2 linked regions of the Rhodopseudomonas palustris genome follow. Each later gene encodes a partner of the first gene's protein in a complex. Links are inferred from orthologs where the notes say so. Each region holds a gene or a part of one and is shown on either strand. Other genes may lie near its edges.

The links. The genes of interacting proteins can lie anywhere in the genome.
Region 2: the proteins of pnp (region 1) and HZF03_RS11920 are in contact, whole or in part, in a cryo-EM structure (PDB 9QH0), measured with the Escherichia coli proteins. The link is inferred for Rhodopseudomonas palustris from one-to-one orthologs.

What each region holds. Positions count from the first base shown.
Region 1 is NZ_CP058907.1:466,292-471,623, forward strand. What follows is about bases 1,478-4,421. They hold pnp (polyribonucleotide nucleotidyltransferase), read right to left. Parts: upstream 4,062-4,421; coding sequence 1,893-4,061; downstream 1,478-1,892. Other genes in these bases: HZF03_RS02190 (methyl-accepting chemotaxis protein), read right to left, coding at 1,478-1,603; rpsO (30S ribosomal protein S15), read right to left, coding at 4,400-4,421. In the rest of the region: more of HZF03_RS02190, read right to left, coding at 1-1,477; more of rpsO, read right to left, coding at 4,422-4,669; tRNA pseudouridine(55) synthase TruB, read right to left, coding at 4,672-5,332. UniProt on the Escherichia coli protein: Involved in mRNA degradation. Catalyzes the phosphorolysis of single-stranded polyribonucleotides processively in the 3'- to 5'-direction. Also involved, along with RNase II, in tRNA processing.
Region 2 is NZ_CP058907.1:2,601,449-2,605,110, forward strand. It holds HZF03_RS11920 (ribonuclease E/G), read right to left. Parts: upstream 3,357-3,662; coding sequence 201-3,356; downstream 1-200. Other genes in the region: HZF03_RS11915 (PGN_0703 family putative restriction endonuclease), read right to left, coding at 1-87. UniProt on the Escherichia coli protein: Endoribonuclease that plays a central role in RNA processing and decay. Required for the maturation of 5S and 16S rRNAs and the majority of tRNAs. Also involved in the degradation of most mRNAs.

The sequences.
Region 1 (5,332 bases):
CCTCCACCGCCGCAGCCGTCGAGCTGACGTACTCGCTGACGTTCTGGATCGCGCTCTTGATCTTGCCGAGCGCGCCGACCACGTCGCCGGAGACGCTGGTGAGATTGCTGATCTCGGTCCCGATCTTGTCGGTGGCCTGCTTGGCCTGATTGGCGAGGTTCTTCACCTCAGCCGCCACCACAGCAAAGCCGCGCCCGGCCTCGCCGGCGCGCGCCGACTCGATCGTGGCGTTGAGGGCCAGCAGATTGATCTGCCCGGTGATGTGGTTGATCAGTTCGACGATGCCGCTCATTGCTTGAGCCGCGTCGTTGAGCTGATTGGCCTGAGAGTCGGCGGCATCGACTTCGCCGACGGCGTTCATCGCTGTCTGCCTCGACTTGGTCATCGCTTCGGAAATCTCGCGCACCGAAGCGTTCAGCTCCTCCGCTCCGGCCGCCACCGATTCCATCATGGCGCGGACGCGCTCGTTGCCGAGCCGGGTGAGTACCTGGCGGGTGGTGTCGGCGGCGTATTTCACCACCTTGAAAGGCCGTCCATTGAGGTCGAGGATCGGGTTGTAGGAGGCCTGGATCCAGACTTCCCTGCCGCCTTTGCCGATGCGCTTGTATTCGCCGGCCTGATAATCGCCGCGACCGAGCGCCGCCCAGAATGCCCGATAGGCCGCGCTCTCGCGCTCGGCGGGGTCGATGAACATACTGTGATGCCGGCCCTTGATCTCGCCCAGCGAGTAGCCCAGCGCGTGCAGGAAGTTGTCGTTGGCGTCCAGCACTGTGCCGTCGATGCTGAATTCGATCACCGCCTGTGACTTGCGGATCGCATCGATCTGGCCGGAGAAGTCGGCGTTCTTCAGCTTCTGCGCGGTGACGTCGGTGGCGTATTTCACCACTTTGAACGGCTTGCCGCGTGCGTCGAGGATCGGGTTGTAGGACGCCAGAATCCAGACCTCCTTGCCGCCCTTGCCGATCCGCTTGAACTCGCCGGGGAAGTATTCGCCGCGGTTGAGCCGCGCCCAAAACTCGCGGTAGTCGCTGCTCTCGCGCACCGACGGCTCGACAAACATGCTGTGATGCTTGCCCTTGATCTCGCCAAGCGAGTACCCCATCGCGGCGAGAAAGTTATCGTTGGCGGTGAGGACGGTGCCGTCCATCGCAAACTCGATCACCGCCTGGGCGCGGCCGATTGCCGCGAGCTTGCCGGCATCCTCCAGCGATTGGGTCTTGGCCGCGGTGATGTCGGCCGCGAACTTCACGACGCCGGTCGGCTTGCCGTTCTTGTCGAGGATCGGGTTGTAGGACGCCTGGATCCAGACCTCGCGGCCGCCCTTGCCGATGCGGTGGAATTCGCCGGCCTGGTACTGGCCGGCGCGCAACGCGGTCCAGAACTCGCGATAGGCTGTGCTGTCGTGCTCGCTCGGATCGACGAACATCCGGTGATGCTTGCCCTTGATCTCTGGAAGCGAGTAGCCGAGTGCGGTCAGAAAGTTGTCGTTTGCGTCGATGACGTTGCCGTCGAGATCGAACTCGATCACCGCCTGGGAGCGATTGAGCGCCGCGAGCATCGCTGCCGCATGATCATGGCCGGCAGAGCGGGTGAAGGAGAACATTCCAAGCCTTTCCCTGATGCGGCCTTGCACGATCGCGCGACCTGGAAGCAGAAGCTGGCGGCCATTTTGGTGAAGACGTCGTTAAATTTAGCCTAGCCCCGTGAGAGCAATCTGCACTCAATTACCGAATTTATCGCAACCTCGGATTCGTACCGCGAACTAACAGCACGCGCTCTGGTAGAAGTTGGCGTCCGCTGTCGCACGGAAGGCGCCGCAAAGAAAAAGGGCGGCCTGGTGAGGCCGCCCTTGATCGATGCTGACTTGCTGCGACGGTGTCGCGCCGGAAGGCTTACTCGCCGGCAGCCTGCGCGGGCGCTTCGCCTTCGGCCTTGGCTTCCGCCTTCTGCTTGGCTTCGAGGTCTTCACCGGTGGTCTGATCGACCACCTTCATCGACAGCCGGGTCTTGCCGCGGTCGTCGAAGCCGAGCAGCTTGACCTTGACCTTGTCGCCTTCCTTGACGACGTCGGATGTCTTCTGCACGCGGCCGGCGGCGAGCTGGCTGATGTGCACCAGACCATCCTTGGCGCCGAAGAAGTTCACGAACGCGCCGAACTCCATCACCTTGACGACGGTGCCTTCGTAGATCTCGCCGACTTCCGGATCGGACGCGATCGACTTGATCCACTTGATCGCGGCCTTGATCGACTCACCATCCGACGAAGCCACCTTCACGGTGCCGTCGTCCTCGATGTTGACCTTGGCGCCAGTCTTTTCGACGATCTCGCGGATCACCTTACCGCCGGTACCGATCACTTCGCGGATCTTGTCGGTCGGGATCTTGAAGGTCTCGATCCGCGGCGCGTGTTCGCCGAGCTCGGCGCGGGCACGGTCGAGCGCCTTGGACATCTCACCCAGGATATGGATGCGGCCGTCCTTGGCCTGGCCGAGCGCCACCTTCATGATCTCTTCGGTGATGCCGGCGATCTTGATGTCCATCTGCAGCGAGGTGATGCCCGCCTCGGTGCCCGCCACCTTGAAGTCCATGTCGCCGAGGTGGTCCTCGTCGCCGAGGATGTCGGACAGCACGGCGAAGCGGTCACCTTCCAGGATCAGACCCATCGCGATACCCGCGGTCGGCCGCTTCAGCGGCACGCCCGCGTCCATCAGCGCCAGCGAGGCACCGCAAACCGACGCCATCGAGGACGAACCGTTCGACTCGGTGATCTCCGAGACGACGCGGATGGTGTAGGGGAACTCGTGATGCGGCGGCAGCACCGGATGGATCGCGCGCCACGCCAGCTTGCCGTGGCCGATCTCGCGGCGCTTGGTGCCGCCGAGGCGGCCGGTCTCGCCGACCGAGTAGGGCGGGAAGTTGTAGTGCAGCAGGAACGTCTCTTTGTACGTTCCCGACAGCGAGTCGACATACTGCTCGTCTTCACCGGTGCCGAGCGTGGTCACGACCATCGCCTGGGTTTCGCCGCGGGTGAACAGCGCCGAACCGTGGGTACGCGGAAGCACGCCGACCTGAGCCAGGATGTTGCGAACGGTCTTGCTGTCACGGCCGTCGATGCGCTTGCCGGTGTCGAGGATGTTCCAGCGAACGATCTTGGCCTCGAGCTCCTTGAACACGCCGGCGATGCGCAGCTTGTCGTATTTCGGCTCCTGGCCTTCCGGGAAGAAGTGCGCAATCGCCTTTTCCTTGACCTTGCCGACCGCGGCGTAGCGGTCCTGCTTGACCGGGATGGCGTAGGCGGCACGCAGCTCCTGCTCGACCAGGCCGAGCATTTCCTTTTCGATCTCGCTGTCGTCGACGACGGTGAGTTCGCGCGGCTCCTTGGCGGCCTTCTCGGCGAGGTCGATGATCGCGTCGATCACCGGCTGGAAGTGGCGGTGACCGAACATCACGGCGCCGAGCATGATCTCTTCCGACAGCTCCTTGGCTTCGGATTCGACCATCAGCACCGCGTCGGCGGTACCGGCAACCACCAGCTCGAGCTGGGTTTCGGCCATCTCGTCGAGCACGGGATTGAGCACGTATTCGTCGTTGATGAAGCCGACGCGGGCGGCGCCGATCGGGCCCTTGAACGGCACGCCGGACAGCGTCAGCGCCGCGGAGGCGGCGACCATCGCCAGCACGTCCGGATCGTTCTCCATGTCGTGCGACAGAACGGTGACGATGACCTGGGTCTCGTTGCGCCAGCCGTCGGCGAACAGCGGACGGATCGGGCGGTCGATCAGACGGGAGACCAGCGTCTCCTTCTCGGTCGGACGGCCTTCACGCTTGAAGTAGCCGCCGGGAATGCGGCCGGCCGCGTAGGCCTTTTCTTGGTAGTCGACGGTGAGGGGGAGGAAGTCGACGCCTTCACGCGGCGCCTTGGCGGCCACCACGGTGGCGAGCACGACGGTCTCGCCATAGGTCGCGACGACGGCGCCGTCGGCCTGGCGGGCGACCTTGCCGGTTTCAAGCTTGAGGGGACGGCCACCCCAATCGATTTCCACGGAATGGATATTGAACATCGGGTCTTTCTTTCATCGGTTTTCGGGAAGACCGGACGCCAAATACCAAAAGACCATGCGCAAGATGGCGAGACGCTGACTGCGCGCTTGCACAAACAGCGTCCGGCGATCCTGCCATGGTCTTCAGTTGGGAAATGGCGTTCATTCCTCCCGGCTGCGGGGAAGACACTTGTCTTCGGTCCCGCACGGCGGGCTGGAGGCCCGTTGACGAGCTCAACCGCCGGAATGCGACTGAGCCGACTGACACGGGCGGATGTGAGACTCGCCCGTGCGAACATCTTGCTTCGGCCGTCGCGGAGGCGTCGTGGCGCGTCCGCTTCGGCCGGTCGTCCGACGCCTCAGCGACGGATGTTGTGCTTCTCGAGCAGCGCCTTGTAGCGCGCTTCGTCCTTCTTCTTGATGTAGTCGAGAAGCGAACGGCGCGTCGACACCAGCTTCAACAGCCCACGGCGGGAGTGGTTGTCCTTGGTGTGGGTCTTGAAGTGCGCGGTCAGGTTGGTGATGCGTTCCGACAGGATCGCGACCTGAACCTCGGGCGAACCGGTATCACCGGCCTTGGTGGCGCTGGTCTTGATGACTTCCGCTTTGCGTTCTGCGGTAATCGACATCGTCAGATACTTTCCTTGCGAACGGCCGAGCTGGCAGTCAGCCCGGTGAGGTTGAACACGCGCTTGGGGATGAGCTCGCCATTGCCGACTTCGGCGAGGGCCAGAAGCCGGCCTGCCACCGTGACATAGACTGTGCCGCTACAATGAGGCGCATCCCGTCCGCGCAACAAAACGGCCTGGCCCCGATGGAGCCTTGCCGCATCAGCCCGAGTGACGGCCAGTGCCGGGATGTCGTCCAGCGCGGTCTCAACGGGCAGTAGCGCGTCGGCGAGGCTACCCTCGCCGGACGCCGCTCTATCGCACAAAGCCTGTAGTTCTTCCAGCGGAATCATGTCCGACTCGTCGAACGGCCCCACCACGGTGCGGCGCAGCGCGCAGATATGACCGTAGCAGCCGAGCAGCCGGCCCATGTCGCGGGCGAGCGCCCGCACATAGGTTCCCTTGCCGCACTCGGCCTCGAACACCGAGCGGCCGTCATCTCCATGTTCCACAAGGGTTAATTCGTGAATCTCGACCGGGCGCGGGACCAGCGGCACGACCTCGCCGTCGCGCGCCAGGTCGTAGGCGCGCTCGCCCTGGATCTTCACGGCCGAGTATTGCGGCGGAACCTGCTCGATCACGCCGGTAAAGCGCGGCAGCAGCGCCCTGATCGCCTCGGCGGTT
Region 2 (3,662 bases), 2.1 Mb from region 1 along the record:
AAAGGCGGTCTGGCGCAGGCGTTCGCCGACTTCGAATGTCAATGACGAGCGGCGGCTGCTTGGGGTGTTCTCAGGCTGAGTATCCATGAGCAATATCCATGTTTTGAAATGCGGTGATCGCGAACCGACCGTCGGCGGCTGAAAAAGAAAATGCCCGCGACGTGCGCGGGCATTTTGGAGGCTGTTGTCTTGATGGCGGATTAATTGCCACCGCCGAAGCGGCGGGACCACCAGCCGACGCGCCGCGGGGCGGCCGAGGAGGGCTCCTCTGCGGGTTGCGCGGCTGCTTGTGGCGCGGCCTCGGCGGCCGGGGCTTCCACCGCAGGCGCGGCCGTGGCCGGCTGCTCGGCCTGAGCGGTCGGCTCGGGCTGCACTTCGGTTGCGGCCTCTGCCGTCGTTTCGGAGGCGGCGGCCGATGCGCCGAAGCTCACCTTTTCGCGCACCGTGGAGCGGCGACGCGCGGCCTTCTTCGCGGCGCTGTCGTCCTCGGCGGACGGATCGCTGGTGTCGGGTGCGGCGGTAGCTGCCGTGTGTTGCGGCTCGGAAGGCGCAATGTCGTGCGGCAGAGCGTCGTGCGGCTGCTCGGCCTCGGCGGCCGGTTCGAAGCTGGGTTGCACCGAGGGGCTGCCGCCGTCGAAGTCGGCGACAGCGTCCGCAGCTTCCGCTTCGTCCGTCGGGGAGAGTTCGTCGCTGATCGAGCCGACCACGCCGGCTTCGTTCTCGCCGGCCTCGGCATTGCCGCGACGGCGACGGCCACCGCGACGACCGCGGCGGCGCGGACGGCGTTCGCCGTTCTCGCCTTGGTCGGCCCGGGCTTCGGCGTCGCTGTCGTCTTCGCCGGCCTCGTCGCCTTCGTCAGCTTCGCCGACCTGTTCGACGCCTTCGGAAACAAACGGCTGCTCGCCATCTTCGCCCACTGCACCAGCTTCGGCGGCTTCACGCGGCTCGCCCGACCGCCGACGGCGGCGGCGACGGCGACGCTTGCGGCCTTCGCTTTCGCTTTCGCCGGCCTCGCTGCCCTGATCCTCGGTGAGGCCGACGGTCTCATCGGTCTCGATCTCGGCTTCGAAATCGTAGCCGTCGTCATCCTCGGGCTCGTCGAGCGGCGCCGGGGAGGCGGCGATCTGCGCGGCGAGCAGCGCCTTGGCAGTCTCGAGCGTGTGGACCTGCTCACCGCGGTCGATCACGAACGACTGCTGGCCGCTGACGGTCGGATCGGCCAGCACCGACAGCGATACCCGGAAGCCGGTCTCGAGGTCGCGCAGATGGCCGCGCTTGTGGTTGAGGACGTACAGCGCCACGTCGGTGCGGGTGCGCACGATCAGGTTGTGTGTAGCGCCCTTCATCAGCACCTCTTCGAGGCCGCGCAGCAGCTGTAGCGCGACCGAGGAGACCGAGCGGACGTGGCCCGAGCCGCCGCAATGCGGGCAGGGCTCGGTCGAGCTCTCCAGCACGCTGGCGCGGATGCGCTGGCGCGACATTTCGAGCAGGCCGAAATGCGAGATGCGGCCGACCTGGATGCGGGCGCGATCCTGCCTCAGGCAGTCGCTGAGCTTGCGCTCGACCGCCCGGTTGTTGCGCTTCTCGTCCATGTCGATGAAGTCGATGACGATCAGGCCGGCGAGGTCGCGCAGCCGGAGCTGCCGGGCGACTTCCTCGGCGGCTTCCATGTTGGTCTTGAGCGCGGTGTCCTCGATGTGGTGCTCGCGGGTCGAGCGGCCGGAGTTGACGTCGATCGAGACCAGCGCTTCGGTCTGGTTGATGACGATGTAGCCGCCGGAGCGGAGCTGCACGGTCGGCGAGAACATCGCGTCGAGCTGGCTCTCGACGCCCATCCGCGAGAACAGCGGCTGGCCGTCACGATACAGCTTCACCGCGCGCACCTGCGACGGCATCAGCATGTGCATGAAGTCGCGGGCTTCGCGATAGCCGGCTTCGCCGGCGACCAGCACCTCGTCGATTTCCTTGTTGTAGAGGTCGCGCAGGGAGCGCTTGATCAGCGAGCCTTCTTCATAGACCAGCTTCGGCGCCTGCGAGTTCAGCGTGACGTCGCGCACCGTCTCCCACATCCGGATCAGGTATTCGAAGTCGCGCTTGATCTCGGGCTTGGTCCGCGAGGCGCCGGCGGTGCGCAGGATCACGCCCATGCCTTCCGGCACGTCGAGGTCCTGCACTACTTCCTTCAGCCGTGAGCGGTCCTGGGCCGAGGTGATCTTGCGGCTGATACCGCCGCCGCGGGCGGTGTTCGGCATCAACACGGCGTAACGCCCGGCGAGCGACAGGTAGGTGGTGAGCGCAGCACCCTTGTTGCCGCGCTCTTCCTTGACGACCTGCACCAGCATCACCTGGCGGCGCTTGATGACTTCCTGGATCTTGTACTGCCGGCGCGGACGGAAGGCGCGTTCCGGCACTTCCTCGAGCACGTCGTCACCGCCGACGGACTCGACCACGTCCTCCTCGGCTTCCTCTTCGTCATCCTCTTCCTCGTCGTCCTCGGCTTCCGCCTCGGTGTCGGAGTCGGTTTCGACCTCGTGCTCGGCTTCAACGTGATCGTCGTGCGCCTCGTGTTCGTCTTCGGCCTCGTGGTGCTCGTCGATCGGGAACGGCGCGTCCTCGGCGTAGTTCGCGCTGTCCTCGCCGTGGTCGTCGTCGTGCGCGTCGGTTTCGTCGTGCGACGCCGCTGCCTGCGGGGCTTCGACCGGCGCGGGAGCCTCGGCAACCGCCGGCTGCTCGATCGTGACGGGCTCGGCCGCAGCGCTCACCTGAGGCTCGGACGGAGCAGCTTCGGCGTGGGTGTGTTCGTGATCGGCGGCGTACTCGGCGTCGTGCTGCTCGGCGGTCTCACCCTCCGGCAACTCGTGCATCAAGCGCTCGGCCTCGGCGTGAGCCCCGGCCTCGTGCGCCTCTTGATGGTCGGCAGCCTCGTGGGGCTGCTCGGCCGCGACGTCGGTAGCGGCTTCGACGATCTCGCTCTGCACCCGCTCGCCGTTGTTGCGGCGGCGATGGCTGCGATGCCGCGACCGGCGGCGGCTGGAGCGCTGCTCGTTTTCTTCTTCGGCTTCGCGGTGGGCGCGTTCGTCGGCTTCGATCAGGGCCTGCCGGTCGGCGACCGGGATTTGATAATAGTCGGGATGGATTTCGCTGAAGGCGAGGAAGCCGTGGCGATTGCCGCCATATTCGATGAAAGCGGCTTGTAGCGAGGGTTCAACCCGGGTGACTTTTGCGAGATAGATATTGCCGCGGAGTTGTTTGCGCTGGGCGGTTTCGAAATCAAACTCTTCGACGCGGTTGCCACGGACCACGACCACCCGGGTCTCTTCCGGGTGGGTGGCGTCGATCAGCATCTTGTTGGCCATTTTTCAACTCATGTCGGCGAAGCGCGCGCGAAACGGCTCGCGCAAGCAGCGCGGCCGGCAGACGCGACGGTCCACCTGATTCGGGGGTGAGGGGAAGGCCGAAACGCATCGCGGTGTGCCGTGCCGGTCGGGGACCCGAGGCGACGCGCAAAGCGAAGCGAGAGCTTCGCGGCGGCGCGGCCTTTGCGTGGGTCGGATTCGGCATCGCAGTCTGGCGCATTAAGCGTCGGCCCGTCTGAACAGGTGGCGGCTCGATCAGCCGCCGTGTTGTCTCGCTGATGGGCCGGCTCCGCGCCGAGGCGCTAA